DNA from 2 places in the Vreelandella sulfidaeris Esulfide1 genome. Region 1 is predicted to be linked to the other one. Evidence: predicted binding sites of a transcription regulator. Region 1 holds the regulator's gene; the other holds the start of a gene.

Region 1 (4,728 bases):
GGTGATCTTAGACGCACGCTGGATCAGTTTCATAACCTGCATGATGTCCTCGTTGATGATGTCATGACTCGACCGGGCAAACGCATTGGCCCCGACATTTTAGCAGCCGAAGCAGTACGTATAATGGAAGAAAGCCGGATTACAGCGCTAGCCGTCGTTGATGACCAACAGCGCCCTATCGGGGCTTTACATATGCATGACCTGCTCGCCAGCGGCGTTATTTAACGCATTAGCATTACTTGAATAGCGTTACCGACCCGCTTTACGAATTTAATGAAATGGAGGCTCTATGACCCTACCTGCTGCGCTAATTGATCGGCTCCGCCGTGTGCGCTTACTAGCACTGGATGTTGACGGCGTACTCACCGATGGCCGCCTGTATTTTCAGGCCGACGGCATCGAAATCAAAGCGTTCCATACCCAGGATGGCCATGGGCTGAAACTGCTCAAACGTGTAGGCATTCACGTTGCGCTGATTACGGGACGCGATTCATCTATGGTTAGCCAACGCGCCGCAGCACTTGGCATCGACCATGTCCATCAAGGCAGCGAAGACAAGCTCTCTACCTTGCGCGAGCTTTGCCAGCGACTTGATATAGAGCTGGAACAGGTGGCCTATTGTGGTGACGACCTCCCTGACCTAGCGGCTATTAAACGTTGTGGCGTCGGCATTACCGTTCCTAACGCGCCGGATTATATGCACACTCATGCCGATTGGATTACTGAGCGGCTAGGGGGCCACGGCGCTGCACGCGAAATTTGCGATACATTGCTTGAAGCTCAGGGGCACTGGGGCGCGGTGCTCGACACCTATCTGCACGGTCTTAAGTAAATGTTTAAACGGCTTAAAATGCGCGTCTGGCTAACCGGATTAGTGCTCTCTTTGGGCGTACTGCTGGTTTGGCTTGACCCACGTGGACCTCAAGACATTACCATCGATCCTGAAGCGCAGGCGCAGGAGCCGGGCCACGTACTCGAAAACGCTGAAATTACGTTATTTGGTGATAGTGGCAGCATTATGCAGTCGTTAGAAACACCACGCCTCATTCATACTCCCCAGCGAAGCGAGACCTGGACAGAAGCGCCCAAAGCAATATTGTATGACAGTGAGAATCGCCAGTGGTTAGCCAGCGCCGATGTCGGCATGCTCAACTCCTCTACCCAAGCCTTGTTACTGTCAGGCTCGGCTAACCTGATCGCTCCAGACGAAGGTTGGCAGTTAGATACCGAGCTATTGCATTATGATGGATTAAACCAGCACGCGTGGAGTGAAACACCGGTAGTGTTGCAGCAACCGCCCCAGCAGATGACGGCTTCACGTATGGACGCGTGGCTTAACGATAGCCAGGTTCGCTTAACTGATAATGTGCGCGGTATACATCCTCCGGCCACGCAACGCTAATAGGAATCACCATGAAAGCTATCATTTATACAGCCGTTTTCTACACTAGCTTTTTTGCGCTTTCGCTACCGCTATCGGCACTGGCCCAAACGGGCACTTCTTCACAACAGGCCCCGGTAGAAGTGGAAGCAGACCGCTTAGACCTTGATCAGCGGGCAGGCACCGCCGTTTACACGGGAGATGTAGAAATTCGTCAAGGCGAAATGCAATTACGTGGCGAGCGGGTAGAAATTGAACGCAATGAGGCAGGCGAGCTTGCCCTGGCGACGGCCACCGGTGAGCGCGCCTATTTACGCCATCAAGCTGAAGGGCAAGATGGCCCTACCGAAGGCTGGGCGAGGCGTATTATCTATCACGTCGCCGAGCGCCGTGTAGAGTTGATCGACCAAGCCGAGCTCATTCAGCAAGAGGATACTTTTAGAGGCGGTCGCCTTGAGTATTTTATTGACCGTGAGGTGATTCAAGCGCGCTCTGACGTTGATGGCAGCGAGTCCCAGCGCATACGCATGACTCTTCAGCCGGAACAGTAGGAGCCAAGCCGTGGCAACAGCAGATACCGCACCGATTAAAACCCTTTATGCTCACCATTTGGCAAAAAGCTACAAGCGGCGCCGAGTGGTTAAAGACATCAATATAGAAATTTCCCAAGGTAGCGTTGTGGGCTTGCTCGGCCCCAACGGGGCGGGCAAAACCACCTCGTTTTATATGATTGTGGGGCTGGTGAAATCCGATGCTGGCGAGGTAGGCATCGACGATGTGGACTTAACGCGCGCTCCCATGCATGAGCGCGCAGCGGCGGGAATTGGTTACCTTCCCCAAGAGGCATCTATTTTCCGTAAATTATCGGTTGCCGATAATATTATGGCGATACTCGAAACCCGCAAAGAGCTTAACCGCAGCGATCGGGAACAGCGCTTAGAGGCTTTGCTGGAAGACTTTCATATCACGCATATTCGCGACAATTTAGGCATGAGCCTATCGGGCGGGGAAAGAAGGCGCGTGGAAATCGCACGCTCACTAGCGACAGAGCCTGCCTTTATTTTGCTTGATGAACCTTTTGCTGGCGTAGACCCCATTTCGGTAGGCGAGATAAAAACCATCATCCGTGCGCTAAAGCAGCGCCATATTGGTGTGCTAATTACTGATCACAATGTGCGTGAAACGCTCGATATTTGTGATATCGCCTATATCGTGGGTGATGGTCAAATCATCGCTAGCGGCTCTCCAGATGCCATTCTCACAAACCAGAAGGTGAGAGACGTTTATTTGGGTGCTGACTTTCGTCTGTAAGGCTTTTCTTAATTCTGACGCTTATTTTTGGCCTATAAATAGTGCTCTACAATGACTTTACCACCAATGGCATGCTTATTGCACTTGCACCTGGTCCTCACTCGCACTAGGGTGGAGGATTCTGAATAACGAGTGGTTCTCAGATGGTCATGAAAGCTTCTCTACAACTGCGTATCGGCACACAGCTGACCATGACACCTCAGCTGCAGCAGGCCATCGCCCTGTTACAGCTATCAACGCTGGACCTTCGTCAAGAAATTCAGCAGGCCTTAGACGCCAACCCCCTGTTGGAACAGGAAGATGAATTTAGCGAACAGGCCGTCAGCGAGCCTAAAGAAGAAGAGTGGTCCGAGAGTATTCCCACCGAATTATCAGTAGATAGCGATTGGTCAGATACCTACCAGGATATCGGAAGTCACGGCGCCAGCAGTAGTGAAGGGCCCGACTTTGAGCGTCAGGCTGCCGGCCAGAGCCTTCATGGGCACTTGCTATGGCAACTGGCGATGACCGATTTTGGCGAGCGTGAACAGCAGGTTGCGGAGAGCTTAATCGATGCGCTAGACGCTAACGGCTATTTAACCCAACCGCTCAATGACATCCGTGAAGGGCTTCGCGCTCAAGGCATTGACGGACTTAGCCAGCGCGAGGTAGAAACCATCTTGCTCAAGCTCCAGCAGTTTGAGCCAACGGGTATCTTTGCCCGCGACCTGCGTGAATGCCTAATGCTGCAGCTAGCGGCCCTTCCTGATGATACCCCGCTACTGGTCCCCGCCCGCCGCTTAGTGCGACAGTTTCTTGAAGCGTTGGGCAAAGATGACATGCGCTTGCTAAAACGCCGACTGGGGCTTGATGATGATCAGTTGGCGGATGTCATTTTGCTAATACGCAGTCTTGATCCACGCCCAGGCAGCGCCTATGGCGATACCGACGACAGCTACGTAACGCCGGATCTCGTCGTACGCCATGACCATGAAGGCTGGCATTTAGAACTCAACCCCGAGGCGCTGCCACGGCTGCGGATACAACCTGACTATGCCAGCTTGATAAAGCGTGCAGACAAAAGTCAGGACAACCAGTTTCTTAAAGAGCATCTTCAGGAAGCTCGCTGGCTGATTAAGAGTCTTTCAAGCCGCAACGATACGCTGCTACGTGTTGGCCGTGAAATTATCACCCGACAAATTGGCTTTTTAGAGCATGGCGAAGAAGCGATGAAACCTTTAATACTCGCCGATATCGCCGAAGCCGTGGAAATGCACGAGTCGACTATTTCACGGGTAACTACTCAGAAATATATCCATACACCGCGGGGCGTTTTTGAGCTCAAATATTTTTTCTCGAGCCAGGTAAGTGGGCAGGATGGCGATAGCCACTCCAGTACGGCTATCCGCGCACGGCTCAAGAAACTGATCCAAGAAGAGCCGCCTGGCAAGCCGCTTTCGGATAGCCGCTTAGTCACGCTCTTAGATGAGGGGGGCATCCAGGTGGCACGTCGCACGGTGGCCAAATACCGCGAAGCGATGGGCATTCCCTCCTCCAGTGAACGGCGCCGTTTGCGCTAGCACTCGTCACCCTCTCAGGGAAACTCTCGACAAGGGCTTTGCAACGCGGCAAAAAGGGTTACAATCGAAGTACAGTCCGATGGATAAGGAGTACGTCAATGCAAGTTAATATCACTGGTCATCACGTAGAACTGACCGACGCCTTGCGTGACTATGTCAACGAAAAGCTTGAACGTGTAGAGCGCCATTACGACAATATAACCACGGTGCAAGTCACCCTATCAGTAGAGAAGGAGCGCCAGCATGCCGCCTGTACACTGCATGCTGCAGGCGCTGACTTACATGCCGAAGCCATAGACAGTGATATGTACGCCGCTATTGACGCACTAGCGGACAAAATTGACCGTCAACTCGTTAAACATAAGGAAAAAGCACAAGCCCGCGCCCAAGGCGCAGGTGTGCGTTAATTCAATGACGTTGGAAACCATACTCCCCCCGGAACGTGTCCTCTTCGACGTACCCGGGGGCAGCAAAAAA
Region 2 (4,728 bases), 320 kb from region 1:
CGGGCGTGAGTACCATCAGCGGTTACTCCGCCCACGCGGATCAACGGGACTTACTCAACTTCGTTAAGCGAATGCGTCATTGGCCCCGGGAAATTCGTCTTGTGCATGGCGATGCAGGTGCCAAGCGAGAGCTTAAAACCGCCATTGAAGCAATGGCCCGCAAAGCGGGTCGGACCATCAGTGTTGTTTTGCCTTCGGAGGATGGGTGATTTTCGAGAGGCGGGATAATTGCTGATCGCCCAATGAATTGGGCTCCTACAAGGGGGGGCGCCGAGCCCTTGTAGGAGCCCGGCTCACCAACCGCCTTGGCCTTCTAGCAAGCTGCGTGTGTTGTTATTTAACGGCAGGCGGAAGTCAGCGCTGCCGAGTACCATGGCATCGCCCGCCCGCACTACCCGAGCACTCACATAGACGTAGTCCTGCCCTTGCGCATAGGTGCCCATAAGAATGGAGCGGGCATTATGCTGGGCGCTTAAGCGCTGCACTTGGCGTGAAAGAATCAGCTCGCCCACGCTCTCTTCGATAAACATGCTGTCGCGCATTTTAACTTCGCGTACCTGCATACCTTGGCGCGATAGCGCCGATGCCATGATTTCAGAGCTGATCCGCCCAAGCGTCGACGATTGACTAAGGTTGTCGATGCTGACGAAGGTGGCGGCGATCATAGGGCTATAGCGTGTTAGCTCTGGGTTGCTGGCGATCATCTGTTCGGCAGCGGCATGAACCAATTCCGAAAGGTCGGGTTCCGGTTGGGCGGGCGTGTTGTGAGCATTACCCAAGGTGTTGCAGCCCGCTAGCATCAGTAGCGTAATGCTAACGACCATTGCACGGGTTGAGTGGTTTACAAAGCGAGCGCGCCATACAGTCAAAAAAGTCTTCAGCATGTCATTACCACGTGTCAGTAATGGAAACGGAGGGCGTGGCAGGGGCCTGAGGCACGCGATGAGGCGCGTATTGGCGACGATCGCCTGCATTAATGTAGTAAATATTGGAGGAAGAGTAGAGAATTCGTTCGCCATCGATAATCTGGGTCGTCACAATGATCTCTTCGTTGCCGGTATGGGTCCAGCTACCGCTGGTGGTGTCGGCGAGTGCGGCGGCAGGGATTAACCCCAATGCGGGTTCGGCCCACTGGTTATAAGGGATGGTCGCCACAGCGATGCCAGCGGTGAGCGCGGTAAAGGCCCCAATAGGCGGGCGTATAAAACCGCGATCCCGATGTTCGACGACTTCTACATCAATCGTGATATTGGCGCTGTTCGCGGTGGGAACCGTGGTGAGGTTGGCGCCGCGTGATACTAGCTCACTGGTGAGTAGCGTGCGGAATCCACGTCCAAACTCACCACCGCTGTAGGCATGTAGTTCGCCGTTGTCTGCTTCGCTGATATGTAAATCGCGATTGCGTACGCGCTCACGTTGTAAAATGCGGGTAGCTTCGTGTTGGGCCAGAACGTCCCAATGATGAGCTGCCTGCATGCGCTGTTGTTCAGTATAAGGATAGGTGGTGGCGATCGGCGCTTGTGATGTATTGGCGTAAAAGCAGCCGCTGAGCATTAAGCTTGCCAGCCCCAAGCTAACCGGACGTATGAAATAAGGTAGTTGAAATAATGTGGGACGGGTGCGCACCTGCTAGTTCCTTTTTCGCTACAAAACTGCTTTTGATAGACTGTTCGTCGTGCTTTTCTGCCACGGTTAGTTTGCCATGCCTGGTTCGAAGTGCCTAACCTGACATACTTAATTCCTAGTTCTTGTATTCATAGTTCTTGTATTCGAAGTACTTGTAATCGATATAAATAGCTAGATCGGCCATAAGGTTCAAAACTTGAATGAGCAATAACACCCATGCTTGAAGATTACCGCAGAGGACCGCGTCATGATTCGCTAATGTCGGCTTACCAAGAAGGCGATAGCAATAGCGGATGGATGATCAGCTATCTCGATATCATGACGTTGATGGTGGCCCTTTTCGTGGTCATTATTGCCGCTGCCGGGGCGACAAGCCCTGAATGGGTGGCGGAGGATACCGCGAGTGACTACACCCAATCAGCATCATCGCCTACGCTGGGAGTCCCGATGCCCGGGACGTTAGCTAAGGCAATGCCTGAGCGCGCCGGTACTGCCGCCTGGAATGGGGTAGGGCTGAGCCCCATGGCCATTAGTACGGCGTTGGGGGTGGCTGGGTTGCCACCCTTGTCTCAAGTACGTCGTCGCGTCAGCGTTGGGGTGCCACCCCTTTTGGCGGCACCATCTCCGCAGCCTCCCACAGAGCCGGTTATCGCCCTGCCAACCCTGCTAATGCCTACAGGTATCGAGAATTTAACGTCACCCTTGGCTGATTATATGGTGGTGTTAACGGATCGTCCCCCGGTCAATGTACAGGCGGTGAGCGATGAAGCAAGACTAGGTGCGGTTGCACTGGAGCAGTCGCTCTCTCAACGCGTTGAAGAGTCGCCTTATCTGCCCGACCTGGAGGGGGTTGAAGTGTCGCGGGTACCGGAGGGGATTAGTCTGCGTGTTCAGGATCAGCTGCTGTTTCCTTCTGCGACAGCGGAGCTAACCGACGATGGTTCTTCACTGGTGGGTAGTTTGCTGGCGACTATTCAACGTTATGATGGCGAAGTCTGGGTTGAAGGCCATTCCGATAGCCAGACCATTAACACTGACGAATTCTCTTCTAACTGGGCACTCTCAAGTGCGCGTGCCATTGCCATTGTTGAAGCGTTAGAAGCTGCCGGTGTTTCTGCTGAACGGCTACGCGCCGTCGGCTTGGCGGCCACAAGACCGCTCGAAAGCAACGCTACCGCTGAAGGGCGCGCACGCAACCGGCGGGTTGAGGTAGTCATTCATGTGGAGTAGTTGTCGTGGGCTTAAAACACGGGTCTTAAAACACAGGGCTTAAAACAAAAGCTTAAACAAACATTAAAAAAAGCCCGCCGGGGGAGGCGGGCATTAAAGGGCTTGGCTTACTGTGGCCCACTGGCATCAGGTGAGGGGTATACAGGGCTGCCAGTGGGTACAGCTTTAGTATAGCTATTTGCGCGAATTTTCCAAGTGTTGCGATATTTTTTTACTAGCTTGTTTAGTCAATTTGATAAGTTCTTTGCGTCTTAATTTGCAAACAAGCGGTGAGTAAGGTGCACCGTTCCGCTTCATGCGCTTTTTTGGTGCGCTGATGCTGCCTCTTTTTGGTGCTGAGTGATGTTTGAACGTTATGAGCCTTATAAACCCACCTGCATTTACATGTAACCTTTTGCTGATTCAATACTTCTTTGTCTTGGCGCATAACTTGCTACATTGGTTAGGTAACCTAGAGATACCATCTTAACGATGCGTTAAGACTGATGAGAGGTAGTGCCATGTCTGAACACATTCACCTTTCGGTACCAGCGCCTCCGGCAGACCCCGCTTTGCAGCCACGGCTGGTAGTGACTGATTTAGACGGCTCGCTGTTGGATCATCATAGTTATGATTTCAGCCCTGCTGCACCATGGCTTGCCCGTTTAAAGCAGATGGGGGTGCCGGTAATCCCGGTGACCAGTAAGACCCGTGCCGAGCTGCTCCCGCTGCGTGAAGCACTAGGCCTTACGGCCACGCCGTTTATTGCTGAAAATGGTGCGGTCATTGGCTTACCGCCGGGTTGGTGTCATGCGCGCTTAGACCGGCCTGGTAGCGGTCGTGACGGGGTCGTTATCAAACACCCAGGCGTCGATGTTGGCTTTATTCGCGCTCGTTTGAAGGTATGGCGCGAGCGCTTGAATGTTCAATTTACCCGCATGGGTGAGTTGAGTGTAAAGGAAGTCATGGAACTGACAGGGTTGGACGAACCACGCGCCCGTGATGCTCGGCAGCGGGAGGGGAGTGAGCCACTATTGTGGGAAGATAGTGCCGCGGCATTGGAAACGTTTCGTGCCGCGCTAGAGGGGGATAGCCTGCAACTCACTCAAGGGGGGCGTTTTTGGCATGTCATGGGGCGCGCGGCCGACAAGGGCGCCGCCGTGGAATGGTTGGTTAAACGCTTTACGGCGTTAAGAGGCCAGCCCCCACTTTCATTGGGGTTGGGAGACGGGCCGAACGATATCACTATGCTTGAAGCGGTCGATCAAGCGGTGGTGATTCGTGGTTGTCATGACTTGGTCGTCGAGCCCCGTAATACATCGCTATATCGCACGGAAGCAACAGGACCGACCGGCTGGGCCGAGGGAGTAACCCACTGGTGGGGGCGAGATGACCGCCGTTTAACGACGGCGGAGAAGCATGTTGCCGTTTCTTTATGATTCTAAGTTTATGAGACCAGGGAGGTGAGCGCGTGAGTGACTTTCATCAGAACGGTATTATTACTGACTTTCACAATCTTACCCAGCGCTCGGTTGATGCGCTTGAGCAAGAGTTATGTCAATTTTCCCATCGACGCCCGATGGGGTTGATTCTGCCCTCGCTTTTTTCGGAACTGGAAGGGCCAGCGTTGTCGGGGATAGTTGATGAGCTGGCTAAAGTCCCTTATCTCAATGAAATTGTGATTGGTTTGGATCGAGCTGACCGTGAGCAGTTCTTGTATGCCCGGGAGTTTTTCTCTCGGCTACCGCAGCATACGCGTATTTTATGGAATGACGGCCCACGGCTAAGCGCCTTGGATGCGGAACTAGGGGAGCACGGGTTAGGCGCCTCGGAACCGGGTAAAGGGCGTAATGTGTGGTATTGCGCAGGCTATATGCTGTCGTCAGGGCGCTC

The links. The regulator sigma-54, encoded in region 1, starts transcription at its own class of promoters, with help from an activator protein. The targets are predictions, from matches to a motif close to TGGCACNNNNNTTGCTNT.
Region 2: the regulator sigma-54 is predicted to act here: its motif matches at 3,276-3,293, upstream of ACW44H_RS05715 (HAD-IIB family hydrolase).

Annotation. Positions count from the first base shown of each region.
Region 1 is NZ_CM133364.1:1,540,954-1,545,681, reverse strand. Features, by position in the region: gene ACW44H_RS07085 (KpsF/GutQ family sugar-phosphate isomerase) at 1-225, shown strand, start outside; gene ACW44H_RS07080 (KdsC family phosphatase) at 290-832, shown strand; gene lptC (LPS export ABC transporter periplasmic protein LptC) at 833-1,402, shown strand; gene lptA (lipopolysaccharide transport periplasmic protein LptA) at 1,414-1,932, shown strand; gene lptB (LPS export ABC transporter ATP-binding protein) at 1,943-2,692, shown strand; gene ACW44H_RS07060 (RNA polymerase factor sigma-54) at 2,836-4,251, shown strand; gene hpf (ribosome hibernation-promoting factor, HPF/YfiA family) at 4,350-4,658, shown strand; gene ACW44H_RS07050 (PTS sugar transporter subunit IIA) at 4,663-4,728, shown strand, end outside.
Region 2 is NZ_CM133364.1:1,223,311-1,228,038, forward strand. Features, by position in the region: gene ACW44H_RS05695 (MBL fold metallo-hydrolase RNA specificity domain-containing protein) at 1-209, shown strand, start outside; gene ACW44H_RS05700 (FlgO family outer membrane protein) at 294-884, opposite strand; gene ACW44H_RS05705 (hypothetical protein) at 889-1,554, opposite strand; gene ACW44H_RS05710 (OmpA family protein) at 1,843-2,856, shown strand; gene ACW44H_RS05715 (HAD-IIB family hydrolase) at 3,357-4,274, shown strand; gene ACW44H_RS05720 (glycosyl transferase) at 4,307-4,728, shown strand, end outside.